Regions from separate parts of the Bacillus sp. SRL337 genome, predicted to be linked through region 2. Evidence: a T-box and tRNA genes for the amino acid it is inferred to sense, from the RefSeq annotation. Region 2 holds a T-box; the other holds one or more tRNA genes.
What was found. The T-box of region 2 lies ahead of argS (arginine--tRNA ligase). A T-box ahead of a tRNA ligase gene usually reads a tRNA of that ligase, here a tRNA-Arg.
Positions count from the first base shown of each region.

Region 1: it has a tRNA-Arg gene. The T-box ahead of argS (arginine--tRNA ligase) is inferred to sense a tRNA for this amino acid. The anticodon was not compared.

Region 1 is NZ_OZ481793.1:3,707,412-3,721,733, forward strand. Features, by position in the region: gene AC4E8A_RS18675 (glycogen/starch/alpha-glucan phosphorylase) at 1-641, opposite strand, end outside; gene glgA (glycogen synthase GlgA) at 631-2,082, opposite strand; gene AC4E8A_RS18685 (GlgC family sugar phosphate nucleotidyltransferase) at 2,079-3,107, opposite strand; gene AC4E8A_RS18690 (glucose-1-phosphate adenylyltransferase) at 3,137-4,297, opposite strand; gene glgB (1,4-alpha-glucan branching enzyme) at 4,227-6,179, opposite strand; tRNA gene AC4E8A_RS18700 (tRNA-Glu) at 6,856-6,927, opposite strand; tRNA gene AC4E8A_RS18705 (tRNA-Ser) at 6,937-7,027, opposite strand; tRNA gene AC4E8A_RS18710 (tRNA-Asn) at 7,033-7,107, opposite strand; tRNA gene AC4E8A_RS18715 (tRNA-Ile) at 7,119-7,192, opposite strand; tRNA gene AC4E8A_RS18720 (tRNA-Gly) at 7,194-7,267, opposite strand; tRNA gene AC4E8A_RS18725 (tRNA-His) at 7,278-7,353, opposite strand; tRNA gene AC4E8A_RS18730 (tRNA-Phe) at 7,375-7,450, opposite strand; tRNA gene AC4E8A_RS18735 (tRNA-Asp) at 7,679-7,755, opposite strand; tRNA gene AC4E8A_RS18740 (tRNA-Met) at 7,792-7,865, opposite strand; tRNA gene AC4E8A_RS18745 (tRNA-Ser) at 7,879-7,971, opposite strand; tRNA gene AC4E8A_RS18750 (tRNA-Ile) at 7,992-8,068, opposite strand; tRNA gene AC4E8A_RS18755 (tRNA-Met) at 8,075-8,148, opposite strand; tRNA gene AC4E8A_RS18760 (tRNA-Ala) at 8,235-8,307, opposite strand; tRNA gene AC4E8A_RS18765 (tRNA-Pro) at 8,324-8,400, opposite strand; tRNA gene AC4E8A_RS18770 (tRNA-Arg) at 8,408-8,484, opposite strand; tRNA gene AC4E8A_RS18775 (tRNA-Leu) at 8,500-8,588, opposite strand; tRNA gene AC4E8A_RS18780 (tRNA-Gly) at 8,602-8,676, opposite strand; tRNA gene AC4E8A_RS18785 (tRNA-Leu) at 8,684-8,768, opposite strand; tRNA gene AC4E8A_RS18790 (tRNA-Lys) at 8,790-8,865, opposite strand; tRNA gene AC4E8A_RS18795 (tRNA-Thr) at 8,880-8,955, opposite strand; tRNA gene AC4E8A_RS18800 (tRNA-Val) at 9,027-9,102, opposite strand; rRNA gene rrf (5S ribosomal RNA) at 9,111-9,227, opposite strand; rRNA gene AC4E8A_RS18810 (23S ribosomal RNA) at 9,486-12,421, opposite strand; rRNA gene AC4E8A_RS18815 (16S ribosomal RNA) at 12,746-14,296, opposite strand.
Region 2 is NZ_OZ481793.1:231,433-245,754, forward strand. Features, by position in the region: gene cls (cardiolipin synthase) at 1-1,070, opposite strand, end outside; gene AC4E8A_RS01220 (L-cystine transporter) at 1,320-2,702, shown strand; gene AC4E8A_RS01225 (DUF819 family protein) at 3,134-4,336, opposite strand; gene AC4E8A_RS01230 (histidine phosphatase family protein) at 4,547-5,134, shown strand; gene AC4E8A_RS01235 (NUDIX hydrolase) at 5,131-5,622, shown strand; gene AC4E8A_RS01240 (hypothetical protein) at 5,619-5,777, opposite strand; gene AC4E8A_RS01245 (CBS domain-containing protein) at 5,911-6,330, opposite strand; gene AC4E8A_RS01250 (hypothetical protein) at 6,429-6,950, opposite strand; gene safA (SafA/ExsA family spore coat assembly protein) at 7,058-7,678, opposite strand; gene AC4E8A_RS01260 (Lmo0850 family protein) at 8,062-8,211, shown strand; gene AC4E8A_RS01265 (hypothetical protein) at 8,283-8,567, shown strand; gene AC4E8A_RS01270 (diacylglycerol/lipid kinase family protein) at 8,664-9,581, shown strand; gene AC4E8A_RS01275 (DUF368 domain-containing protein) at 10,123-10,938, shown strand; gene argS (arginine--tRNA ligase) at 11,081-12,769, opposite strand; T-box leader at 12,845-13,052, opposite strand; gene AC4E8A_RS01285 (FtsW/RodA/SpoVE family cell cycle protein) at 13,114-14,292, opposite strand.

The sequences.
Region 1 (14,322 bases), 1.2 Mb from region 2:
GGCATATCATAGGGAACAGCTGTTACAGCTTCTGCATCCATATGGCGGAACTTCCAGCGGCCATTCTCTTCATGTGATTCCACTCTCCCCCAGAAGAGCACCTCCACTGCCAAATCCGGCTTCCTCACTTCCCAGACATGGCCGTGACGCAGCCACTGTTCCGGCAGTTCCACTTGAAATCCTTTGACGATCTTTTGTTCAAAGAGACCATGCTTATATCGGATGCCGCATCCATGTCCAGGAAGGTCGAGGGAGGCCAGTGAGTCCAAAAAACATGCGGCAAGCCTTCCCAGACCGCCATTTCCAAGACCCGCATCCGCTTCCTCTTCTTCAATATCATCAAGGTCAATACCCAGGTCGGTCAGTCCTGCTTCGACAATTTCATAGATTCCCAAATTCATAAGATTCTGGCGGAGCAAGCGGCCAAGCAGAAATTCAATCGATAAGTAATAGACCTGCTTCTGCCCTGTGAACCGATATTGCTCATTGGTGCCGATCCAGTTGATGCTGATGTACTCCCTGATTATATTCCCAAGCGTGAAATACTGATCACGGCTTGTGGATTCAGGAAAAGTTTTCCCATACATCATTTCAAGCCGCTTCAGGAATACCACTTTAAAATCATTTTTATCAGAAAACATGGCTCTCACTCCTGGATGAAATTTTCGCGTAAAGTTGATTGTATTTAAACGCGGACTGGGCCCATCCACAGTCAACCCCCATCGCTTCTCTGACAATTCTTTCCCATGTGTTCGTGTCTTCATGATAAAACGCCAATGCCCTCTTCAATGTGTAGAGCATATCATGTGCATTGAAATTCCTGAATGAAAAACCGTGCCCCTCACCTGTATCCTCATTATAGGAAAGGACCGAATCATTCAGCCCTCCTGTTTCCCGAACAAGTGGCAGCGTTCCATATCTAAGGGCAATCATCTGCCCTAACCCGCAGGGCTCAAACTTCGAAGGCATTAAAAATAAATCCGATCCAGCGTAAATCTGTTTAGCAAGGCTTTCATCAAAGCCAATGTGGACTCTCAGCTTTTCAGGATATGCATTCGCCATATTGTTAAAGAATTGTTCAAACTCCTGGTCTCCCGTACCAAGAATTATAAACTGCAGATTTCCCTGCATGATTTCGCTGAAAACCCCCTTCACCAGGTCAAGACCTTTCTGCTTGGTCAATCTGGAAACGATGGAAATAATCGGCACATCCTGGTTCTGATCTAAACCGAATTTCTGCTGAAGCCGCCTCTTATTCTCCTTCTTCTTGCTGGGATCCTCTTTTGTAAAAGGTACAATGCCGGCTCCTGCCTCCGGCGAATAGTAAGAGTCATCGATCCCATTCAAAATCCCCTGGAGGCTGCCTGCACGCCCTCTCAGCACACCTTCAAGCTTCTCTCCATAATATGCGGTCAGTATCTCATCCCTGTAAGTTGGACTGACAGTCGTAATATAATCACTTGCAATAAGGGCCGCCTTCATGAAATTGATATTCCCATAAAACTCCAGCTGTTCAGGGTGAAAATAGGACTCGTCAATACTCAATAAATCTGTCATGACTTCCTTCGGAAATACACCTTGGAATTGCAGGTTGTGTATCGTAAAGATGCTCCTGATAAAACTGTACCCTTTTCTCCATTGATACTGGGTGCGCAGCAGAAAAGGAATCATGCCTGTGTGCCAATCATGGCAGTGGAGAATATCAGGATAAAAATCAAGTTGTGGCAGGCTTTCCAGGACCGCTTTTGTAAAATAGGAAAATCTCTCGCCGTCATCCCAGTACCCGTAAAGGCCGTCCCGTTTAAAATAAAATTCATTATCCACAAAGTAGAACGTGACACCATCATGTTCCAAGGATTCTATCCCGCAGTATTGTTCCCGCCAGCCGACCCGGACGGAAAACTCACAGACCTTTTTCATTTTGTTCCTATACGGCTCTGCGATTGATTGATATTTTGGCAGAATCACCCTGACATCAGTGCCCAGGCTTTTTAACTCTTTTGGCAGGGAGCCGGTTACATCCGCCAGCCCGCCTGACTTGATGAAAGGAACACATTCCGAGACAACAAATAATACCTTCACGAGTTCATCAACGCTCCTTGGATCATTCCTTTTCTGATGACAATTGGATCCTGCCGGGTTCCGACAAGTTTCACATTGTCCTCTATCTTCACATCTTTGTCCAGAATGACATGTTCTAATACACAATTTTCCCCTACTTGGCTTTTTTGCATAATGATACTGTTTGAAACCATGCTTCCTCTGCCGATTTTAACGCCTCTGAACACAGTGCTGTTCATTACATTCCCTTCAATGAAGCAGCCATTGGCAATGATTGCATTCTTCACAGTCGCACCATTTTGATATCTTGTAGGGGGTTCATCCTTTACCTTGGTAAGGACTGGGTACTCTTTTCGGAACAGCTGTTTCCAGCATTCGGGTTTAAGGAGATTCATGCTTGCATTGAAATAACTTTGAATGCATTCAATCCTTTCAACATATCCCAAATATTCATAGTCGCATATACTTAACCCGCCTGTTTTATCCTCAACCACATCTTTCATACAAGTATAGCCCGTTTTCTCACGTGTTTCGATCAACTCAATAAGCCGGGAAGTCTCCAGAAGATAGATCTCCATGGACCTTTGCTCATGATTCATCTTTGTAATATCACAGCCTGTCTCCATGTGGCGCTTTAGCATAGGAGTGAAATCTGTCGTGAATATCGTATTGCAGTTGGTAATCAAAGCATATTTCTGTTTGCTTCGTTGGAAATAATCCATATGATGTGCGAAATGATTGAATGAGCCCATCGCCTGGTTTGCCGAAACAATCGCCGGAGCCGGGAAAAAGAACAACCCGTCTCTCTTTCTGTTCAAGTCCCAGTTTTTACCCGAACCTAAATGGTCCATAAGCGAACGATACTGATATTTAGGAAAGATCGCTACACTGTGAATGCCGGAATTCACCATATTGGATAAGATGAAATCGATTAATCGGTAGCGTCCTGCAACCGGCACAGCAGCCAATGAACGGTTCAGCAGCAAATCTTCCAAGGATTGGTGATAAGTGGTTGCGTCAATTACTCCTAGCATTGATTTATTCAAGTGATTACCCCCTGTCGCATGATGAGTGGTTATTGTGCTTCCTCTTCTTCCATAATGGATTCCAGCAATGTTTCTGTAACAAGAATGACGTCATCAGACCCTTCCTCGGGAATGATGCATACTCCATCAGGGATCCTGATATTTGGCGGTACAATCACCTTTTCCAAATAAGCACCTTTTCCGATTGCCGCATCAGGCATAATGACCGAATCTTTAACATGAGCCCCGGTTTCCACTCTTGTTCCCTGGAATAACACCGAATGATCTACAACTCCCTCAATATAACAGCCTTCATTAATCAGAGAACCTTCCACAACAGCCTCTTCAGAAATATACTGAGGCGGCTGGTTGGGATTCACTGAGTAAATGCGCCATTCATGGTCAAATAGATTCAAGTCGCATTCATCATCCAGCAAGTCCATATTTGCCTCCCAAAGGCTCTTCACCGTTCCAACGTCTTTCCAGTATCCATTGAATGGATAGGCCATTAATTTTTTCTTTTCTTCAAGGAGCAAAGGGATCACATCTTTCCCGAAGTCATGGCTTGATTCCGGATTCCGGTCATCCATCTCAAGATACTCTTTTAACAGTGACCAGTTAAAGATATAAATGCCCATGGAAGCAAGGTTATTTTTCGGTTTCGGCGGTTTTTCATCAAACTCTACTATTCTCATATCTTCTGAAGTATTCATGATTCCAAAGCGGCTTGCTTCCTCCCATGGAACTTCGAGGACGGAGATGGTTACATCCGCTTTTTTACTTGCATGGTACTCCAGCATCTTTTCATAATCCATTTTATAAATATGGTCTCCTGAGAGAATGAGGACATACTCAGGATCAAACTGTGCGATATAATTAAGATTCTGGTAAATGGCACTGGCTGTCCCTGTATACCAACGGACTTCCGATGACTCAGCGTAGGGAGGCAGAACGGTCACTCCGCCGCTCTTCCTGTCGAGGTCCCACGCACTTCCGATTCCAATGTAAGAATTGAGGAGAAGAGGCTGATACTGGGTCAGCACCCCTACAGTTTCTATACCTGAATTGGTACAGTTGCTTAATGTGAAATCGATGATACGGTATTTCCCTCCGAATGGTACTGCGGGTTTAGCGAGGCTTTTAGTCAGTGAACTTAACCTGCTGCCTTTCCCTCCTGCTAATAACATTGCGACACAATCTGACTTTGCCATACTTAATGCGCTCCTTCCTGCGATGAATTGGTCTTAGATATACTACTGCATATGGTGGGATGGTCATCTCCACATAACATGGTTTCCCATGGTAACCCTCTCTTTTTACCGGTAAAATTTCTTGGTTGATTTGGTTGGATCCTCCGAACCTGTAATGATCGCTGTTCCAAATTTCCCTGTAACCATCCGCCTCCAGTACACCGACTTTATAATGGTGATAAACCACCGGACTGAAATTGCAAATGACCAGCATATGATCGTCGGGCTGTTCTGCTTTTCGGATGAACGAAAAAATCTGCTGGGATGCATTGTTTACATCCACCCAATCAAATCCTTCCGACCGATGGTCCTGCTCATACAATGAAGGCGACCTTTTATATAAATGCAAAAGCTCCTTAAGATATGAATTAAACTTTTGATGTTTTTCAAAATCCATCAGATGCCAGTCAATCTGTTCAAGGTCTTTCCATTCAGAAAACTGCGCCACCTCTGTTCCCATGAATAAAAGCTTCTTGCCGGGGTGTGCCGTCATGAAACCAAGAAGCAGGCGGAGCTGGGCAAATTTCTGCCAGTAGTCCCCCGGCATTTTATCGAGCAGAGATTTCTTTCCATGCACCACTTCATCATGTGAAAATGGCAGGATATAATTTTCGGTGAAAGCATACAAAAGAGAAAACGTGATTAAAGAATGCTTCTCCTGGCGTTCAGACGGCTGAGATTCCATATATTTCAGCACATCATTCATCCACCCCATATTCCACTTATAATTGAAGCCCAGTCCCCCATAGTGGACTGGAGACGTAACCTGCGGCCAATCAGTGGAATCTTCAGCGATCATCAGGGCATATGGGTCAAAATCAAACACGGACTTATTCAGTTTCTTTAAAAATGCGATTCCCTCATGGTTCACGCTGTTTTCATCCCGATTTGCTCGATAGATAATGTTTGCTACAGCGTCCACCCGGAAACCATCGATATGAAATTCTTCCATCCAGAACCTGGCGCTCGAAAGGAGGAAACTTTGAACCTCGCCTTTTCCCAAGTCAAAGTTTGCCGTACCCCATGTATAATTTTCCCGGTCATATTCATGGGCATAGTCATACAGGAACGATCCATCAAATTGATATAATCCATGGGCATCTTTACAAAAATGGCCCGGAACCCAGTCCAGGATCACCCCAAGCCCATGGGCATGACATTCATTAATGAAATATTTGAAATCAGCTGGAGAGCCATAACGGCTGGTAGGAGCAAAATAGCCTGTCCCCTGATAGCCCCACGAACGATCGTAGGGATGTTCAATGATAGGAAGTAATTCAATATGGGTAAAACCGTGTGAGACAGCATGTGGAATGATTTCTGCGGCCATTTCCCGATAGCTCAAAAACTCTTTTTCATCTTGCTTGCGCCAAGTTCCCAAATGGACTTCATAGATAAACATCGGCTGGTTATAAACAGGCGTTTCACCCTTTTTCGACAGCCATTCTTCATCCGTCCACTCGTAGTCCCCCAAGTCACAGACGATACTGGCTGTATTCGGCCGCAGCTCGTTATTAAATGAAAAAGGATCGCTCTTCAAGAGGATTTCCCCAGCCGCTGTCACGATCTCATATTTATATATGTGGTGGAGAAGGTCCTCCCCTGTGTCCAAAAACCATATACCTTCTTCATTGAGCTTTTGGCATTCATACCCCTCACTATCCCAATCATTAAAACTCCCGGCTACACTGACAGATCTCGCTTCAGGGGCCCAAACACAAAAGGCGGTATTGTATCTTCCATCCTTTTCAATACGATGAGCACCGAACATGCGGAAAGCCTCGAACAAATTACCTTCATGGAACAAATGAATATTAAAATCGGTAGGAATCACGGCATTCATCTCTTTCACCTGCAGTTAAATTTAAATGTATTTTATATAAATCTTCTTTCAAACTAAAGAAAATCCTTTAGTTATTTTTCGGAAATATCCGACAATTCAAAGGTATGTAAGCGGTTCACATGAAAATCTGCTTCTGCAGATAGAGAAGTTTTAAGGGATTGTGACGGGTTTTGTCGAAAAGTTTTCGTAACTTAAAAGAGAGGTGAGAGCAGAAAAGGGCATAAAAACGAGGATAAGGAGATAATTTGGGTTCAGTCTCATCTCAGCAGGAAGAGATGAATGGAAAAATATTTTAACCATTGTAGGAATAAGCTTTCTACCCAGCATGGACGGGACTTGCCTGTTAGGAATATCCGATTTGATAGATCTGATTTTTCAGGATCACTAGGTGGTGTTTTAGTCTCATCATTTTTTGTTGTCGATTTATTTGGTGCCTTAATAAAACCCTATGGAGCCATCAGTTGTAATCAATTTTATTTGATGACTAAATAAACCACACCACATGCAGATTGTTCCATATCAGTTCATTTGGTATCTTACTCTTCCTTATTTTGTTTTGCCTGAGGCCATATCTTACTTAATTGGCCCGCTTTCGTTCCGTTAAAGAGTCCAGATTCAAAATCAACCGTTTTTTAGCATACAAAAAAACACTATCTGTTTAGATAGTGTTTTGGAATGACCCGTACGGGATTCGAACCCGTGTTACCGCCGTGAAAGGGCGGTGTCTTAACCGCTTGACCAACGGGCCAAATATAGATGGCGGAGAAGGAGGGATTTGAACCCTCGCGCCAGTTGCCCGACCTACACCCTTAGCAGGGGCGCCTCTTCAGCCACTTGAGTACTTCTCCAATAATGGCTCCGCAGGCAGGACTCGAACCTGCGACCGATCGGTTAACAGCCGATAGCTCTACCACTGAGCTACTGCGGAACAAACAAAAGTGGGCCTAAGTGGACTCGAACCACCGACCTCACGCTTATCAGGCGTGCGCTCTAACCAGCTGAGCTATAGGCCCATGGAGCGGGTGAAGGGAATCGAACCCTCATCATCAGCTTGGAAGGCTGAGGTTTTACCACTAAACTACACCCGCAATAACTAAATGGGGCGACTGATGGGAATCGAACCCACGAATGTCGGAACCACAATCCGATGCGTTAACCACTTCGCCACAATCGCCATAATATTTAGTATTAAAAATGGTGGCTCAGGACGGAATCGAACCGCCGACACATGGATTTTCAGTCCATTGCTCTACCAACTGAGCTACTGAGCCATAATATGTTTCGGCTTACGCTAAGCTGCGAATCTCTTCGTCAGCGCCCTTATTCACATCCTCACGCACATCAGTGCGCTCCGATGTTCATTCGGTTGCTTCCTTGACCTTCTTGCTTATCGAAACCCTCTTATTCTGGAATCACATTCATAAAATTTCGCTAAGCTGCAGATCTCTGTATGCTTCAACGAAACCCACTTTGTATTGGTCACAATTCTTCATGAAAAATGGCGGTCCGGACGGGACTCGAACCCGCGACCTCCTGCGTGACAGGCAGGCATTCTAACCAACTGAACTACCGGACCATGTGAGGCTTTCGCTTATGGCGAAAGCCTCTTGTATTGCGGGAGCAGGATTTGAACCTGCGACCTTCGGGTTATGAGCCCGACGAGCTACCGAACTGCTCCATCCCGCGACGATAAAAGATATGGCGGAGGAAGAGGGATTCGAACCCCCGCGGGCTTTAACACCCCTGTCGGTTTTCAAGACCGATCCCTTCAGCCGGACTTGGGTATTCCTCCGTATAATGATTAAAGAATAATGGTGGACCTTGTAGGACTCGAACCTACGACCGGACGGTTATGAGCCGTCTGCTCTAACCAACTGAGCTAAAGGTCCCTTAAGTAGCGGCGGAGGGGATCGAACCCCCGACCTCACGGGTATGAACCGTACGCTCTAGCCAGCTGAGCTACACCGCCATGTTATTAGAATTTCCCTTTACTCACTATGTCTGCGAGTTGTTGGAAGTTTATTTTACTCCGCTCTGCTTCGTAAAAAAACTAAGTGGAGCCTAGCGGGATCGAACCGCTGACCTCCTGCGTGCAAAGCAGGCGCTCTCCCAGCTGAGCTAAGGCCCCAAAAATGTGACTGAAGTGGTCGGGAAGACAGGATTTGAACCTGCGACCCCTTGGTCCCAAACCAAGTGCTCTACCAAGCTGAGCTACTCCCCGAAATAAATGGCGCGCCCGAGAGGAGTCGAACCCCTAACCTTTTGATCCGTAGTCAAACGCTCTATCCAATTGAGCTACGGGCGCATATATTAAACTGTCTGGTGCCGAGGACCGGAATCGAACCGGTACGGTAGTCACCTACCGCAGGATTTTAAGTCCTGTGCGTCTGCCAGTTCCGCCACCCCGGCTAAGAACCTGTAATGGAGCGGAAGACGGGATTCGAACCCGCGACCCCCACCTTGGCAAGGTGATGTTCTACCACTGAACTACTTCCGCAAAAATATGGTGCGGGTGAAGGGAGTCGAACCCCCACGCCTTGCGGCGCCAGATCCTAAGTCTGGTGCGTCTGCCAATTCCGCCACACCCGCATATTTTTTCACCAATTAAAATGGTGAGCCATGAAGGATTCGAACCTTCGACCCTCTGATTAAAAGTCAGATGCTCTACCAACTGAGCTAATGGCTCATTAAGAATATAAGTGGTGCCGGCAAGAGGACTTGAACCCCCAACCTACTGATTACAAGTCAGTTGCTCTACCAGTTGAGCTACACCGGCAAGTGTTTTTCTAACAAGAACCAATTGTACTATCTTTTGATGTTAAATGCAATATCTCTTTTTGGAAATCATGGTGGAGGATGACGGGATCGAACCGCCGACCCTCTGCTTGTAAGGCAGATGCTCTCCCAGCTGAGCTAATCCTCCATTATAAAGCCTGGCGACGTCCTACTCTCACAGGGGGAGATCCCCCAACTACCATCGGCGCTGAAGAGCTTAACTTCCGTGTTCGGCATGGGAACGGGTGTGACCTCTTCGCCTTAGTCACCAGACATTGTCTTTTTATGGACAAGTATTATTATAACGAGATCATTTTATTTTTCAAGTGTTTTTGAAAAAATTGTTCTCTCAAAACTAGATAAAGGTCATGAAGAATCAGATAGGATTCCGAGTTTCGCTATTTGCAAACCAGCTCCGGCGGCTAGAAGCTCGGGGTCATTAACCATCAATCAGCCGAGGGCGAAGAACACCCTTATCTGCTTGCTGTCTAATGCCTGTCACTTCTGGTGAAGCCGCCTGCGCTTTTTAACGTGGTTAAGTCCTCGATCGATTAGTATCTGTCAGCTGCACGTGTCGCCACGCTTCCACCTCAGACCTATCTACCTGATCATCTTTCAGGGATCTTACTCACAAAAAGTGATGGGAAATCTCATCTCGAGGGGGGCTTCATGCTTAGATGCTTTCAGCACTTATCCCTTCCGCACATAGCTACCCAGCGATGCCTTTGGCAAGACAACTGGTACACCAGCGGTGCGTCCATCCCGGTCCTCTCGTACTAAGGACAGCTCCTCTCAAATTTCCTGCGCCCACGACGGATAGGGACCGAACTGTCTCACGACGTTCTGAACCCAGCTCGCGTACCGCTTTAATGGGCGAACAGCCCAACCCTTGGGACCGACTACAGCCCCAGGATGCGATGAGCCGACATCGAGGTGCCAAACCTCCCCGTCGATGTGGACTCTTGGGGGAGATAAGCCTGTTATCCCCGGGGTAGCTTTTATCCGTTGAGCGATGGCCCTTCCATGCGGAACCACCGGATCACTAAGCCCGACTTTCGTCCCTGCTCGACTTGTAGGTCTCGCAGTCAAGCTCCCTTGTGCCTTTACACTCTGCGAATGATTTCCAACCATTCTGAGGGAACCTTTGGGCGCCTCCGTTACTCTTTAGGAGGCGACCGCCCCAGTCAAACTGCCCACCTGACACTGTCTCCCACCCCGATCAGGGGCGCGGGTTAGAAGTTCAACACAGCCAGGGTAGTATCCCACCAGCGCCTCCACCGAAGCTGGCGCTCCGGTTTCCAAGGCTCCTACCTATCCTGTACAAGCTGTGCCAAAATTCAATATCAGGCTACAGTAAAGCTCCACGGGGTCTTTCCGTCCTGTCGCGGGTAACCTGCATCTTCACAGGTACTATAATTTCACCGAGTCTCTCGTTGAGACAGTGCCCAGATCGTTGCGCCTTTCGTGCGGGTCGGAACTTACCCGACAAGGAATTTCGCTACCTTAGGACCGTTATAGTTACGGCCGCCGTTTACTGGGGCTTCGGTTCGCACCTTCGCTTGCGCTAAGCACTCCCCTTAACCTTCCAGCACCGGGCAGGCGTCAGCCCCTATACTTCGCCTTACGGCTTCGCAGAGACCTGTGTTTTTGCTAAACAGTCGCCTGGGCCTATTCACTGCGGCTCTCTCGGGCTTGCACCCTACCAGAGCACCCCTTCTCCCGAAGTTACGGGGTCATTTTGCCGAGTTCCTTAACGAGAGTTCTCTCGCTCACCTTAGGATTCTCTCCTCGCCTACCTGTGTCGGTTTGCGGTACGGGCACCTTTTTCCTCGCTAGAGGCTTTTCTTGGCAGTGTGGAATCAGGAACTTCGGTACTATATTTCCCTCGCTGTCACAGCTCAGCCTTTATGGTGACGGGATTTGCCTCATCACCAGCCTAACTGCTTAGACGCGCATATCCAACAGCGCGCTTACCCTATCCTCCTGCGTCCCCCCATCACTCAAACGGAAAAGAGGTGGTACAGGAATATCAACCTGTTATCCATCGCCTACGCCTTTCGGCCTCGGCTTAGGTCCCGACTAACCCTGAGCGGACGAGCCTTCCTCAGGAAACCTTAGGCATTCGGTGGACAGGATTCTCACCTGTCTTTCGCTACTCATACCGGCATTCTCACTTCTAAGCGCTCCACCAGTCCTTACGGTCCAGCTTCTCAGCCCTTAGAACGCTCTCCTACCACTGACACCAAATGGTGTCAATCCACAGCTTCGGTGATACGTTTAGCCCCGGTACATTTTCGGCGCAGAGTCACTCGACCAGTGAGCTATTACGCACTCTTTAAATGGTGGCTGCTTCTAAGCCAACATCCTGGTTGTCTAAGCAACTCCACATCCTTTTCCACTTAACGTATACTTTGGGACCTTAGCTGGTGGTCTGGGCTGTTTCCCTTTCGACTACGGATCTTATCACTCGCAGTCTGACTCCCATGGATAAGTCTTTGGCATTCGGAGTTTGTCTGAATTCGGTAACCCGATGAGGGCCCCTAGTCCAAACAGTGCTCTACCTCCAAGACTCTTACTACATGAGGCTAGCCCTAAAGCTATTTCGGAGAGAACCAGCTATCTCCAAGTTCGATTGGAATTTCTCCGCTACCCACACCTCATCCCCGCACTTTTCAACGTGCGTGGGTTCGGGCCTCCATTCAGTGTTACCTGAACTTCACCCTGGACATGGGTAGATCACCTGGTTTCGGGTCTACGACCACATACTCATTCGCCCTATTCAGACTCGCTTTCGCTGCGGCTCCGTCTTTCCGACTTAACCTTGCATGGGATCGTAACTCGCCGGTTCATTCTACAAAAGGCACGCCATCACCCGTTAACGGGCTCTGACTACTTGTAGGCACACGGTTTCAGGTTCTATTTCACTCCCCTTCCGGGGTGCTTTTCACCTTTCCCTCACGGTACTGGTTCACTATCGGTCACTAGGGAGTATTTAGCCTTGGGAGATGGTCCTCCCAGCTTCCGACGGGATTTCTCGTGTCCCGCCGTACTCAGGATCCACTCAAGAGGGAACGAAGTTTCGACTACAGGGTTGTTACCTTCTGTGACGAGCCTTTCCAGACTTCTTCGTCTACTTCATTCCTTTGTAACTCCGTATAGAGTGTCCTACAACCCCAAGAGGCAAGCCTCTTGGTTTGGGCTAATCCCGTTTCGCTCGCCGCTACTCAGGGAATCGCGTTTGCTTTCTCTTCCTCCGGGTACTTAGATGTTTCAGTTCCCCGGGTCTGCCTTCCATACTCTATGTATTCAAGTATGGATACTGCACCATTACGTGCAGCGGGTTCCCCCATTCGGAAATCTCCGGATCAAAGCTTACTTACAGCTCCCCGAAGCATATCGGTGTTAGTCCCGTCCTTCATCGGCTCCTAGTGCCAAGGCATCCACCGTGCGCCCTTTCTAACTTAACCATCGGCGAACGATAAGCTTCGGATTGCGGCGTTGCCTTCGTTTCTTCCGCTGCTCATGTACGGTAAGGTACACTCCGCTGCTCAGAAACACGGGCGCCTTGCACTCCTCGCTTCTCCTTCACCTTAGTTTAAAACAATATCTCATAAGAGATATCCTAAAATGGCGAATTCTCGGTTCTTTCTTGACTTTCTTCATGACTATCTTTATCTAGTTTTCAAAGAACAATGTTTGATGGTGGATTTGTTTGCTTTCGCAAAAAATCTTATTGAACCATCAAAACTGAACAAAACAAAATCAACGCGTCACGTCTCATATATCCTTAGAAAGGAGGTGATCCAGCCGCACCTTCCGATACGGCTACCTTGTTACGACTTCACCCCAATCATCTGTCCCACCTTAGGCGGCTGGCTCCAAAAGGTTACCTCACCGACTTCGGGTGTTACAAACTCTCGTGGTGTGACGGGCGGTGTGTACAAGGCCCGGGAACGTATTCACCGCGGCATGCTGATCCGCGATTACTAGCGATTCCAGCTTCATGCAGGCGAGTTGCAGCCTGCAATCCGAACTGAGAACGGTTTTATGGGATTTGCTAAACCTCGCGGTCTTGCTGCCCTTTGTACCGTCCATTGTAGCACGTGTGTAGCCCAGGTCATAAGGGGCATGATGATTTGACGTCATCCCCACCTTCCTCCGGTTTGTCACCGGCAGTCATCTTAGAGTGCCCAACTGAATGCTGGCAACTAAGATCAAGGGTTGCGCTCGTTGCGGGACTTAACCCAACATCTCACGACACGAGCTGACGACAACCATGCACCACCTGTCACTCTGTCCCCCGAAGGGGAACGCCCTATCTCTAGGGTTGTCAGAGGATGTCAAGACCTGGTAAGGTTCTTCGCGTTGCTTCGAATTAAACCACATGCTCCACCGCTTGTGCGGGCCCCCGTCAATTCCTTTGAGTTTCAGTCTTGCGACCGTACTCCCCAGGCGGAGTGCTTAATGCGTTAGCTGCAGCACTAAAGGGCGGAAACCCTCTAACACTTAGCACTCATCGTTTACGGCGTGGACTACCAGGGTATCTAATCCTGTTTGCTCCCCACGCTTTCGCGCCTCAGCGTCAGTTACAGACCAGAAAGTCGCCTTCGCCACTGGTGTTCCTCCACATATCTACGCATTTCACCGCTACACGTGGAATTCCACTTTCCTCTTCTGTACTCAAGTCCCCCAGTTTCCAATGACCCTCCACGGTTGAGCCGTGGGCTTTCACATCAGACTTAAGAGACCGCCTGCGCGCGCTTTACGCCCAATAATTCCGGACAACGCTTGCCACCTACGTATTACCGCGGCTGCTGGCACGTAGTTAGCCGTGGCTTTCTGGTTAGGTACCGTCAAGGTGCCGCCCTATTCGAACGGCACTTGTTCTTCCCTAACAACAGAGCTTTACGATCCGAAAACCTTCATCACTCACGCGGCGTTGCTCCGTCAGACTTTCGTCCATTGCGGAAGATTCCCTACTGCTGCCTCCCGTAGGAGTCTGGGCCGTGTCTCAGTCCCAGTGTGGCCGATCACCCTCTCAGGTCGGCTACGCATCGTCGCCTTGGTGAGCCGTTACCTCACCAACTAGCTAATGCGCCGCGGGTCCATCTGTAAGTGGTAGCCGAAGCCACCTTTCCACCCTTCCTCATGTGAGGAAAGGAACTATCCGGTATTAGCCCCGGTTTCCCGGAGTTATCCCAGTCTTACAGGCAGGTTACCCACGTGTTACTCACCCGTCCGCCGCTGACTTCAGGGAGCAAGCTCCCATCCGTCCGCTCGACTTGCATGTATTAGGCACGCCGCCAGCGTTCGTCCTGAGCCAGGATCAAACTCTCCGAAAGAAGTTTGACTTGCTCATTTGCTAATT
Region 2 (14,322 bases):
CCGGAAAGAGCGGCAATCCTTAAGGAATCCAGAAGACTGGCATCAGGAATGAAGTAGGGCGTCTGGATATAGATGGATTCCTTGGCGGAGGAAATCATTTTGATGTAACCATTCTTGATTTGCTCCCACTCTGAATCAGGTCCGCTGGTGACAATCTGGACGCCGGCATTGCCTGTGAACTTGGCCATCGGGAAGTACCTGTGCTCCAAGTGTATATCCCTTGAAGCGGATGCCTGGTTCCAATCAAGGATGAACCTTGTCTGCATGGCAAGTACGGCGCTGCCTTCCAGCCTTAAATGAGTATCACGCCAATATCCGAATCGCGGGTTCAGCCCCAAATATTCATCTCCGACATTAAATCCCCCGACATACCCGATTACCCCATCGATAATGACAAGCTTCCGGTGGTTCCGGTAATTCAAACGCGGATTGATATAAGGGATCCTTGAAGGGAAGAAGACTTCCACTTCTCCGCCAGCTTTGATCAATTCACGAAAAAACCGCTTATTCAATGTCCTCGAGCCCATTTCATCATACAACACCCGGACCTTCAGCCCCTGCTTTGCTTTTTCCGTAAGGGCACTCAGGATCCGTTTTCCGAGAGCATCCTTCCTCAGGATATAATATTGAAAATGAATGTGATTTTCAGCTTCATTGATATCCTTTAAAAGAGCATCAAATTTATCTTCTCCATGTGTGTAGACGGTAATGTCGTTATCCTGTGTCAGGACTGCTTCATTATTCATCAAATGCATGTAGATCAGTTCTTTATTTGTACTGATAGTGCTGTCCCTGAAGGAAAATGACTCGCCCTTGATTTCTTTTACCTGCCTTGCAATCAGCTCTTCAATGCCGATTTTTTTCATATCGTCCCATTGAAATAACCGTTTTCTCGTAAGGTTCTGTCCGAACACTAAATACATGATGAAGCCCAGCACCGGGATGAAAACAAGTACCATCAGCCAGGCCCAGGTAGCGCCAGCATCTCGTCTTTCCAAGAAAACGACGACACAGGCAAAGGCAATATTCAAAACTAAAAAGATCCCAAGTAGAATAGACAGGATATTCATATAATTCCCCTCTGAACGTTAAAATAAGAAGTTTGTTTATACTTAGTCATTCTATCATAACGGAAGGTGTTATTCCGTTTCCTTCCAGATAAAGTTTTTCCTTTGTAAGGTTATAACGTTTAAGACTCTTAGTATATTCCCTTCCCGTTGTTCTGATAACATACAATAATTAATTCCTTCATATGATGTAACAGCAGCGAACATTTGCTGCGGCCTGTAAAACCATCATTAATTAAGGGAGGGAAGGGAATGACCAGTTTGGCTTTGCTTGCCAACATTGCTGCTTTTATCATCATTGCAGGGATCCTCTTTTACATGCAGAAGAAACATCTGTCTTTTTCCAAAAGAGTCTTTGCTGCATTAGGCCTGGGAATTGTCTTCGGGTTTGTTCTTCAATGGCTGTACGGACCAGGCGATGAAACTCTGGCACAGTCAATCGATTGGTATAACATTGTCGGTGTCGGTTATATCAAGCTTTTGCAAATGGTTGTCATGCCTCTTGTCTTTGTATCTATTCTTTCTGCTTTTACCAAGCTTAAGCTCGGAAATAACCTCGGGAAAATTGCAATTCTGATTATTGGGCTTCTGGTCGGGACAACGGCCATTGCAGCTGTTATCGGTATCGCGGCTGCACAGGGGTTCGGTCTTGAGGCGATTCAAATCGAACAGGGAGATGCGGAGGCTGCGAGGGGTCTTCAGCTTGAAGAGCGTTCTGCTGCCATGGAGGGTCAAAGTTATCCGCAGCGGATCCTTGAGCTGCTGCCGGCCAATCCGTTTCTTGACTTTACAGGAGAACGTGCCACTTCAACGATTGCAGTGGTGATCTTTGCCGCATTCTTAGGTGTAGCCTATCTGGGAGTCTACCGCAAAGAACAGGAAACGGCAGAGTTCTTCAAAAAAATAGTGGATGCTGTGTATGGGATTGTCATGCGGGTCGTGACGCTTGTACTCCGGCTTACGCCATATGGTGTGTTTGCGATCATGGCCAAAACGGTTGCAACCAGTGATTTTGATGCGATATTGAAACTCGGGAAATTTGTTGCCGCCTCCTATGCTGCCTTGATTGTAATGCTGGCGATCCACTTGATCCTGCTGACACTTGCTGGATTGAATCCGATCACTTACTTGAAAAAAGCATTTCCGGTTCTCACCTTTGCCTTCACTTCCCGTTCAAGTGCAGGAACCCTGCCGTTGACAATTAATGCCCAAACAAAACATATGGGCGTGTCAGAAGGAATCGCCAATTTCTCTGGTTCGTTTGGCTTATCCATTGGGCAAAATGGCTGTGCCGGTGTCTATCCGGCAATGCTGGCCGTCATGATTGCACCGACAGTTGGCATTAACCCAATGACGCCATCCTTTATTTTCACGCTCATTGTCATCGTTGCCATCAGTTCGTTTGGAGTGGCCGGTGTCGGAGGCGGGGCAACCTTTGCGGCCATCCTCGTGCTCTCCGCAATGGATTTGCCCATTGCTCTGGCTGGTTTGTTAATATCGATTGAACCGCTGATCGATATGGGCCGGACTGCTGTCAATGTCAGCGGAGCCATGACCTCAGGATTGATTACAAGTAAAGTGACGAAAGAGATAGATACATCTGTATATGATGACCCGGATGCAGTAGAGGGATAAAATAATGGGGAAGACCTGCCCGCGAGGTATCGGGTGGGTCTTTTTTGCATTGGCGGGGCTTGGCGCCTGTTCATATGACTGTAATTGAGCCGGGGGCGACCGATGAAAATCTTATGAAGTCTTTATAAGCCCAAACCCAGATGTAAAAAGGAATCAGAGTGTCTCATGAAGGGTTCATAAGACCAAAATCAGATGAAAAAAAGAATCAGGGTGTCTCATAAAGCATTCATAAGCCCAAACCCAGAGAAATACTCCAAACAGGGTGTCCCCTAAGACAGTTATACGACCAATACAACAATGAAAATTAACCCTGGATGCTTCATAATGGCATTAAGACAAACCTACCTTTCAAAGACCCATAATGCTGAACTGAAACCGCAAAAAAAAAAACGAAACCCCTAAAGGAGTTTCGCCTTTTCAAAACCATCAACCTAAAAGTAAAATCCGCTTACCCACTCAGCGAGCATCGCGCAGGCGACGGCAGCATACGTTCCGACGACATTTCCCATAATTCCCATCAACAAACCTACAGGTGCAAGGGAAGGCTGGAACACAGAGGCAACAACCGGTGCGGAGCTTGTCCCCCCGATGTTACCTTGGGAACCTACTGCAACAAAGAACAATGGAGCACGAAGCAGTCTGGCAGCCAGGAAAATAACAAAAACGTGAATGGCAAGCCATACGATCCCCATCAATACATATTGTGGTGCTTCCACAACATAAGCCAGGTCTGCTTTAGCCCCGATGGTTGCAAGAAGGATATAAATGCCCGCATATCCGACTTTACTGGCTCCGTAGTTCTCCAGTTTGCTTACCTTTGTAAAAGATAGCAGAATCCCGACAGCCGAAATAATCATGATTGTCCAAGTTCCCGCAGAAAGTACTGAAGTTTCGGGCAGCGTTTCAGCGAAAATACGGACCACATAGGCTACCCCGAAACCAAGACCGAGAATGGCTGCCAGCTGAGGCACATCAATCGGACGGGAGTTCTTCCGCTGAAGTTCGCCCATATCTTCGTTTACTTTTTGTATGATGGAATTGTCCGCTTTATTCCACTTGTTAAACTTGTGCTGGAAGCTGGCAAGGAAAATCATGATTCCCATCCAGCCGTAACCGACAACTGTATCGACGACAATGATTGGTGACAGAATATAGTCCGGTGTGCCTGTAGCTTCGATAAGAGCCGCCATATTGGCGCTTCCGCCAATCCAGCTTCCGGAAAGGGCAGCAACTCCTGTCCATGCTTCTTCAGGAAGGAAAGGCTGGAAGATGGCAAGAGCAATCGGCCCTCCGATAATGACACCGACTGTCCCGGCAAGGAACATCATGATGGCTTTCGGTCCCAGCTTGAGCGTTGCCGGTACATTGGCGGATAGCAGCAGCAAAAGCAGTCCTACTGGTAATATGTATGTGGACACAAAGCTGTATAAATCAGAGCTGTCCGGGATAATACCGACCGTAGTCGAAAGCATTGGAATGAAATACGTCCAAATCAAAGGAGGAGCATAATGAAAAAACTTTTGCAGTAAAGGATTTTTCGACTCTCCCAAGACGAAAATCAGGCCGACTATCGCTGCCAGGTAAGCAAATATGGCCATCGGATCCTGAATTAATGGTGTAGAGAAAAATACCATTCTTTTTACCCCCTATTTTTATAGTACGTTGCCATCATAACATGGAAGCGCTTAAGCCAAGCGAATTTTAAAAAGGAACAATAATCGGAAGATTGGTACATCTAGAAAGTAATGTTTTGGCAGTTCACTGACATGAATTTGTCTTGAAAAAGGGGCAGGATTCTCTTTGATCATGACGAATGTTAAGTGTTAAAGGATAGGTGATTGGAAATGACAGTTATTTATATGGTCAGGCATGCGCATTCGGTATTTAACCTGGAAGAGGAAGAGATAAGGAGCCTATCCGTTCGGGGGATGGCCGATGCGGAACGGGTGAGAGAGATTATGCTGAATGAGAAAATTGATGCGATTTATTCCAGTTCATATACAAGGGCAATCCAGACCGTACAGCCACTGGCAGATGCACTTCATCTTGACATTCAAGCCGATGAGCGATTTCGGGAAAGAGACCTGGCGGCAAAGGATCATGTCCTGGATCATCCTGAGGACGCCATGAAAATGGTGTTTGCTGATGCAGATTACGCATTCCCGGGGGGAGAGAGCAATAATGAGGTAAAGGCGCGAGGGACAGCGGCATTGAAAGAAATTCTCCATAAGCATAGGGGAGAGAAAGTTGCAGTCGGTATACATGGACATGTGATGACGATTATTTTGGGTGCTTTCGATTCGGCTTATGGGACGCTCGACTTTTGGCGCGGGACGACAAAGCCGGACATCTATAAACTCCGTTTTGAAGGGGAAAAGCTGGAAGGGGTCAGCCGGTTGTGGGAAGCCCCTGTAGTGGAAAAAAGCGTATGAATCATACAGTAGAGGTACAGTGGGGTAGCGGGATTGTCGAATTGACTTGGATCGGGTCCGTCCATCTGCCAAAGCTTGAGATGGTAACCAGTGTTCATGGCTGCTGTTTTGTCCAAGGGAAAGTCCTGCTTGTTAATAGTAGGAGCAGAGGATTTACCTTTCCTGGAGGGCATATAGAAGCGGGGGAGACGCCAGAGGAAGCGTTTCACAGAGAAGTGCTTGAAGAGGGATATGTAAAAGGGAGAGCCAGGCAGGTTGGCATGATCGAGGTCAGCCACAGGAATAACCCTCAATTTGACCCAAAAGGAAAGTACCCATTGGTTGGGTACCAGGTTTTTTACCGGATGGATATCGAAGAGGTGCTGCCATTCATACGGAATGAGGAATCTTCTTGCCTGGTCTGGGCGGAGCCTTCAGAAGTCCCGTTTGTAATCGATGACCATGAATTAGCGTTGGAAGCCTTGAAAGAAGCGTTAAAAATGAGTTAAATTCCATAATTTAATACAAGCAGCAAGACACAGGTGATCATCGTGATTCCGATCATCATATACAGGAAGTCGACCAGGTTATCAAGCATGGCTGTCTTTTGTTTTTCGCGCCGGTAGCTTCTTGGTGCACGGCGGGAAGTTTCTGCAGAGCGCATTGGTATTCCCCCTTAATGCCTTATTCATTTTATTTAACAAGGTTCGACAAAAAGGGTTGAATTCCTTCCTGATAATGAAAAAATAACCAGGCGAATATAGAAAGAACGCCCGTATAAACGGACGTTCTTCTGATTAATGAAGTTGATCTTTCTCGGAAATCTGTGTAAGGGCAGCCCCCGCTTTTTGATCGGACTGCTGCTGTACTGCCAAATCACCAAGCGCGAGCATACCGACAAGATTCCCGTTTTCAACAACAGGAAGGCGGCGTACTTGGTGCTGGGACATCAAAGCTGCTGCTTCTTCTACCGACGCTTGGGGAGAAATGGTGACAACGTGAGCCGACATAACCCCTTGAATGGTACCACCTGTTTCGTTATGGGATAAGCCTCTGACAACAAGGTCTCGGTCCGTTACCATACCAACCACTTGACCATTCTGCATTACCGGTAAAGCGCCAACACCTAAAGAGCTCATCTTGCCGGCTGCCGATTGGAAAGTATCCTGTGCTGAACATGCCTCAACATTGGCTGTCATTACATCACGTACTCTCATTCTGATTCCCCCTTGAACGTTTTGGTCAGTACATAGTTAGTATGGGAAATCGATGGTGATTTATTCTGATACAACGCCTTCTAAATCCAACCAGCCGGTTATAACTGATAAGGATAGGCTTCATCAGAGGGAGCATTTTTCTGAAGGATAAGTACGACCAATGGGAACACGAGAACGGCTGAAAAGATGAAGAGAAGGATCAAAGCTAAAGACAAAGGGCTGATTTGCTTCCGATAATCATCCTGATGGTTGGCGATAAAGGCCCTGGATTTTTCATTTCCAATAACAGCAGTGTTTTCAAGCAGGCTATTCGTGTCGAGGCTGTAATAGAAGATTTCCTGCTTATTGAAATGGAAGATTGTGTCGCGGTCAATTTGATATTTCAAAAAGACCATCTTCACTTTCTGTTCTTCCGTTTCTCCATCGTTAATGGCAATATCCAGTGTGAGGTCCACAAAGTCTTTTACATGGACTGATCCGTTCTGGTAGTAAGGGTCGGTGGCTTCAAGTTTTTCATTGATGCTTTCGATGATCGGATCCTCTGCTAAAGCCTTGGTGAAAGGCAGAGAAAAAGTGAGAAAAGGGATGGATAAACACAGGAAAATCATGATTTTTTTCAATTGATTGCCTCCCTAAGCGTTTGTATATATATATGCTTGGGAGAATTATGTTAGGACAAAAACAGCAGAGCCGTCGTATGGACAACTCTGCTACAGAATTCAGTTCCTTATTTTTGAATAAACATCTGTGTCCAGTAGGACCCGTAGGAACCGCCTTTAACGTACCCGACTCCGATATGAGTGTAATTCGGGGTCAGGATGTTCTTTCTGTGGCCGGGACTTTCCATCCAAGCCTGTACAACCGCCTGCGCACTAGGCTGTCCTGCTGCAATGTTTTCTGCAGCGGAACGGTAGTTGATGTTGAAGTTTTTCATCATCGTAAATGGAGATCCATACGTTGGGCTCGTATGTGAAAAATATCCTTTATCTCTCATGTCTGTGGACTTGTAACGGGCTACTCTTGAGAGCTGCCAATCAGCACGCAGAGGCGACAGGCCGTTTTTGGCACGTTCCTGATTCGTCAGTCTGATGACTTCCCCTTCAATGCCTTTTACAACGTCTTTATTAGGGATGGTGATTTTCTGTCCTGGATAAATCAGGTCAGGGTTTGGAATCTGAGTATTGGCATTGATGATTTCAGAAAGCCCGATTTGGTACCTTTGGGAAATTTTCCAAAGTGTATCCCCTTTTTTGACATAGTAAGCATCAGCCGCATGAGAAATGGTTGGAGCAAATAACCCAAAAGCTAAGGACAACGTGACAACAATGGAAATAATTTTAGTTTTCATGGTACATAGGATGTCTTATACATGAATAATTATGTGAGTTTTTTAAAAAAATGATTTTAAAAAGGACATAAAAAAGTGAAGAGGCCAAGGGAAGTGTCTATAGAAGAGTTCTATAGGCATGAAAAGACTATGGAAAGTCTCTTGAGGGCAAGAAAATGTACCCACTGAAACTCCCCCTGGCATGCCGGGCGCCCGCCCCGTGGAGCTGTACATCTGGAGTGAAAGATCAACTTGATCCAAATAGTTAAAAAATTTTCAAAATAAGGTTAAAAGGAATATTAAGTGGTAATATAAAATGGACTTAGGAATTTCGGAAAAAGTGAAACTAAATGTAAATTCGTTCGTAATACGGTAAGAGACAATTTTATGAGAGGGTGTACACAGTGACAAATGAAAATGAACGGTTGAAGAAAGTCGTTTCCAAGCTCTCGAAAGTCGGTGTCAATATTACAAAGACCAAATCCAGAATGGAAGTTTTTCAAGCGCTTAAAACCCTGCAGCCTTTACCAAAACCATTGTCACATGATTCATAAAAATGAAATATGGGACAGACATAAACATCCTTTCCTTTTGATATAATCTAACAAGAAGGGGAGGGGATAGTATGCCTGAATCCATGTTCGATGTAGAAACGTTAAAAGGGATTAGACGCAAGGCTGATGAACTTTCGTATCAGTGTATGAACAGGAAGCTGGCCAATGATCCGCAAGCGCTGAAAATGGCACTGGATAATATTTGCCGGGCACTTGGAACCTTTGCAGAAGTTGAAATCCACAGGATTAAAAATGAAAACATCGCTTATGATCCGCAATCCTATATCAGAGGAAGGCTGGCTTTCGCTTCCAAGGCGATGAAAACGGTTCCTCAAGAGGATTCGAATACAGCCTGACCTGCATCTAACTTTATGTTAGGTGTTTTTTTCTTGCTTGGAAGTGGTATGAATAAAGAGTAATAATAGTGAAAAGAGTTTGGGGGCTGGAGGATAATGAACCGGTATAGAAACGCTTTACTGATCTACAATGGAAAAGCAGGCCAAGAGGACATGGATTCGACCTTGGGAGACTGCATAGGTGAACTGACATCATGTTGTGATGAATTGACTCTATATGGTACCAAAAGCAAATCTGATGCAGAGCGGATATGCAGGGACAAAGGCGGAAACTATGAGCTCATTATCATTCTTGGCGGTGATGGTACCGTTCATGAGTGTGTAAATGGTTTGGCTCAACTCCCGGACAGGCCCAAAACAGCGATTCTTCCAGCTGGAACCTGTAATGACTTCAGCCGCTCTCTAATGATTCCACAGAACATCAAGCAGGCAGCCATGCTGATTAAATATGGCAGGATTGAAGAGATTGATATTGTAAAGGCGAATGACCGTTATTTTTCGAACTTCTGGGGAGTCGGCATTATTGCTGATGCCTCTCAAAATGTAAATGAGGCGGTTAAAGGGATATTCGGCAAGATAAGCTATTACCTCAGTGCCTTCCAAACCTTACAGCAGGCAGAAAGTTTTACCTTTAAAGCTGAGATTGATGGGAAGGCTGTAGAGGAAAAGGCTGTCATGGTGTTTGTCGCCAATGGAAGGTTCATTGGCACAAGTGAACTGCCCCTTTCTCCACAGAAGTATAATGATGGAGTGGTGGATATCTTCATTATAAAAGAAGCAGGATTCACGCTCTTAAAAGAGGTGCTTGCCGCCAAAGGAACGGGCAAGCTGAATGAAAATAGCGGAGAAATCCTTCACTTCCAGGCAAAGAATGCCTCAATAGAGACGAATCCCAGCCAGAGTATTGATATGGATGGCGAGGTATATACTGACACCCCCATGCAAATGGAAGTGTTAAACAAACATATCCCGTTTATAGTCGGGGAGGAAGAGAGAAGAGAAGCAGCAGAGTAACGAAACAAAAATCAGTTGAATCCAGTGGCGGGCAAACTTGATTTGAGCCCTGGATCAAACTGTTTTTTTTTTGACCAGCAGGACAGAAACAGACACATGGACGGGCATTATGATAATCTATAGCAAATAATGTCTGATGATGGTAAACTGATGTAGCGGTTATTTCAGTATATTTAATAGCTACTAGAAAATAAAGTCATCTAAAATTCGGGACGTATTGTGGTTAGCGGTGGTTGATTGGAGTGGAAGGATCGTGACCTCCTCCGGGATTAGCGGGATGCCTTCAGCTCCAGTGTTCAGCGACTAGCTGATGTCGGTCTCTTTCCTTGCGATAAGTCAACATCGACTCATTCTGTTCGTCGTGTTTCCTTTATCTCATGCAAGCGCCGTCCAATCCGTACGGCGCTTAACGGCCGCTTCCGCTTTTTATCAGCTGAGAAGGCTCACCGCCCGCTCAGCGGAGTCACCCATTCTGCCGGAAATGAACCGGCTGATCCAATACTACTAATTAAGCATAGAAAAAGGTAAAGGAGATCATCAAATGTGGGAATGGAAAAATATATATAGAGGTATGATAATGGGCGCGAGTGATGTAATTCCCGGGGTGAGCGGGGGGACGATTGCCGTCATGCTCGGTATTTACGATCGTTTGATTGCAGCTATCAACGGAATTTTCAGTAAAGATTGGAAAGAGCACCTGCGGTTCTTAATACCGCTTGGCATTGGAGTGGTCACATCCATTCTGATACTGGCGAGGCTGATCGAGTGGCTTTTTGAACACTATCCCGAGCCTACTCAATTTCTATTCATGGGCTTGATCATCGGAATCATCCCGTATTTAGCAAAGAAGTCAGAAATGAAATCAAAGTTTAAGTCCAATCATTATATATTGCTCCTGATAGGCGCTGTCATCGTCGCTTCCATGATCTTCTTCAAATCGGAAGAGTCTGCTGTGATAGAGAACATTACAGCAGGAACCTATGTATTGCTGTTTTTCTCAGGCTTTATCGCGAGTGCAGCAATGATTCTCCCGGGCATCAGCGGCTCATTCATCCTGTTGATCATCGGTATCTATTCAACAGTCATCAGCAGTATTTCCAATTTGCAGCTGGATGTCATCTTGGTTGTTGGAATGGGGATCCTGATGGGGATTGTCGTGATGAGTAAGCTTATCAAATTCTTTCTGGAACACTATTCCTCTGGGACGTATGGCCTGATCATCGGCCTTGTCATTGGATCGATCGTGGTCATTTATCCGGGTATTCCTGATAGTGCCGCGCTTATCATTGTGAGTATTATAACATTTCTTGCAGGTCTCTTTTTTGCAAGGGTGCTGGGAAGAATCGAATATTCATAGAAAACAACAGTCCAATTTACAGGTTGCTTTGTAAATTGGACTGTTGTTTTTTTTTGCCCGCGATATTGAGCAGGTGCAAAATCCAGTATCTTTAAGAAAAGTTCGGGGATGGAGAAAACATTTCTCGGGAAATATCGACAATCTACATCTGTTTTGGTGCTTTGATTCCCAGAAGGCTCAATCCGTCACTTAGGGTGTCGGTGACAGCTTTCACCAATAAAAGCCGTGATGGCATTTCTGCATTTTCCTCTACTATTCTTGTTTTTCCATAGTATTTGTTAAAGGCCTTGCTCACAGCAAGTAAATATTTTGCCACTATCGATGGAGAGTAATTGACATATGCGTCTCGCACTGCCTCAGGATACTTGTTCAACATTTTAATGAGTTCCCAGCTCTCTGGGTCCTTCAGGCCGGAAAAATCAGTTTGTTCAGATGGCGCAGCTTTTCTCAAGATGGAGTGGGCTCTTGCATGAGTATATTGGACGTAAGGGCCGGTTTCGCCTTCGAAAGTGAGCATCTCCCCAAGGGAAAACTCAATATCATTCATTCTGTCATTTTTTAAGTCATGGAAGATGACAGCTCCCGTTCCTACCCAGCGTGCGGTTTCCAGAGCGTTTTCAAGGTTCGGATTCTTCTCTTTAATATTAGTATGGGCAATGGCAATGGCTTCCTTCAATACTTCCTCAAGGAGGACGACCCTGCCTTTTCTTGTCGACATTTTTTTGCCGCCCTGAAGGAAAAGTCCGAATGGGATATGAACCATTTGGTCAGCCCACGGCATTCCCAACTTTTCCAAAACACCGATCACCTGGCGGAAATGGATGGTTTGCTCCTGGCCGACAACATAAAGGGCTTGCGAGAAATCATATGTTTTTTTTCTGTAGAGAGCAGCAGAGATATCCCGTGTTGCATAAAGGGTTGCTCCATCTGATTTTTTGATGAGGGACGGCGGAAGACCTTTGTCATCGAGCCACACCACGTCTGCACCTTCTGATGTTTCGAGAAGGCCTTTTTCCTTGATCAGCTCTACAGCTGCTTCCATTTTGTCATTGTAAAAGGATTCGCCATGGTAAGAATCAAAGGAGACACCCAGCAGTTCATAGATTTCTTCAAAGGCGGTAAGAGATTCTTTCTTGAACCAGGTCCAAAGGGCAACCATCTCCGGGTCACCATCTTCCAGAAGCTTAAAGGCTCTTCTGCCTTCATCATTGAGGGATGGATGCACCTCCGCTTCTTCATGAAATTTTTTATAAAGACTGAAGAGTTCGGGGATTGGATTGGTCCTCACCTTTTCCTCATCCCCCCATTTTTTGTAGGCAGTGATCAGTTTTCCAAACTGAGTTCCCCAGTCACCGATATAATTGATTTTGACTGTTTCAAAGCCGCATTTCTCAGCCAGCAGGGCGATCGAGTTACCGATCACCGTTGAGCGAAGGTGCCCCATTGAAAAAGGCTTGGCAATGTTAGGGGAAGACATATCGATGGTGATGACTTTTCCCTCCCCGAAAGTGTGTCTCCCAAATTGATCTCCATTTGCAAAAATGCGGGTCATGATTTCTTTTCCGGTTTCTTTTCTGTTAAAAAAGATATTTACATAGGGCCCGGCAGCTTCTGCTTTTAGCAAGTACGAGCTGGCAAGTGAGCTTGCCAATTCGTTTGCAATGGCTGCAGGTGATTGTTTTTTCTTTTTTGCTAACTGAAAACAGGGGAAGGAAAGGTCTCCCTGGTGGGAAAACTTCGGTGTTTCAATAGCCAGTTTAATTTCTGCTCTGCTCATGTGTTCACCAAGCTGCTCTTTCAATAAATCAGTATAAAAATCATATAAATTCATGAGTTCCACCTCCGACAGAATTGTGCGTTGGATGACCAAGAGCTGTTTTGTGGATACAAAAAAACCCCGTCTCAAAATAGAGACGGGGTTCCCGCGGTACCACTCTTCTTCCCCAAACAGGGCAGCTCATCAGATAACGGGATGTACCCGGCGTATCCTACTGAATGGTTTCGGATATGCTTCTCCAAAGTGCGGTTCATTTCAAGGGGAACGCCGGGCTTCCACCATCCCCGGCTCTCTTAAGTCCTGGCCTTGAAACTACTCTCTTTGTCATCGAACTTATTATTGTTAGAGAGTATTATACACATATCCAATACGAAAGGAAACCTTTTGTATGGAAAATTTTACGAATCGTCTGACGAGAACATGTAATTTTTATGGTAAAACCTCATGCTGAAGACCAATCCCAGGGCGAGCATATTCCCCATCAGAGCGCTTCCCCCGTAGCTGATGAATGGAAGGGGGATACCAGTGATCGGAAGAAGTTGGATTGTCATGCCGATATTCTGGAATACGTGGAAGGTGATCATGCTGATGACACCTGCACAGACATAAGCGCTGAACGGTTCTTTAATATCAAGAGCTGTCTTCGTCAAATGATAGATAAGCAGGAAGAACAAACTGATGACAATACTGGCGCCGATGAATCCAAATTCTTCACCGATGACACTGAAGATGAAGTCTGTATGATTCTCCGGGATATAAACCTGTTTATCCTGGTATCCTTTCCCCAATACCTGTCCGGACCCGATGGCTTTCAGGGAATTGACCAAGTGATAACCTTCTTGCTTTTGATAGTTGTAGGGATCAAGCCAGGAATAGATCCGGCCGAATTGATACGGCTGGACTTTCAGGTATTTCTCCAAAAGCTGTGGTGCGTATACGACCAATGCAAGGATTGAGCCGCCGATCGCAGCGACGCCGGTAAAGATAGGGACAATCAATTTCCATGTGATTCCTGAAACAAGGATCAAGCCTGAGACAATCGCGATGATGACAAGCGATGTACCTAGGTCGGGCTGCAGCATGATCAGTCCAAGAGGAATCATGGTAACCACGCCGATTTTTACAAGTAACATGAAATCGGTCTTTAATGTCTTCTTTGGATTGGCCTCATGGTGGCTGCTGATGACCCTTGCTATGGCGAGAATCAAGAAGGTCTTCATGAATTCAGATGGCTGAATCGAGCCGACTCCCGGAAGTTCGAACCAGCTTTTTGCTCCGTTTCGAACTGGTGCAATACTGGAAGGAGCGATGGCTAACACTCCAAGCAGGAACAGCCCGAATCCATAGGCATACCAGGCAAGTCTTTTGTATTGGTCCGGATCAAACAAAAGAGCGAACCCGATCAGGATAAATCCAACGACATACCAGAAAGCCTGCCTCAATACAAAGTTATATCCGGCATATTGCCCAGTCTGCTGGGCGCTGCTGATGGCAATGGTGCTGACAATGAAGAAGAGGAACAGTAAAAATATTAATCCCCAATCGATTTTATCTGAAAAACGCTGGCGAGTTTCCATTTGCATTCACCTTAATTTCTAATTGAATTC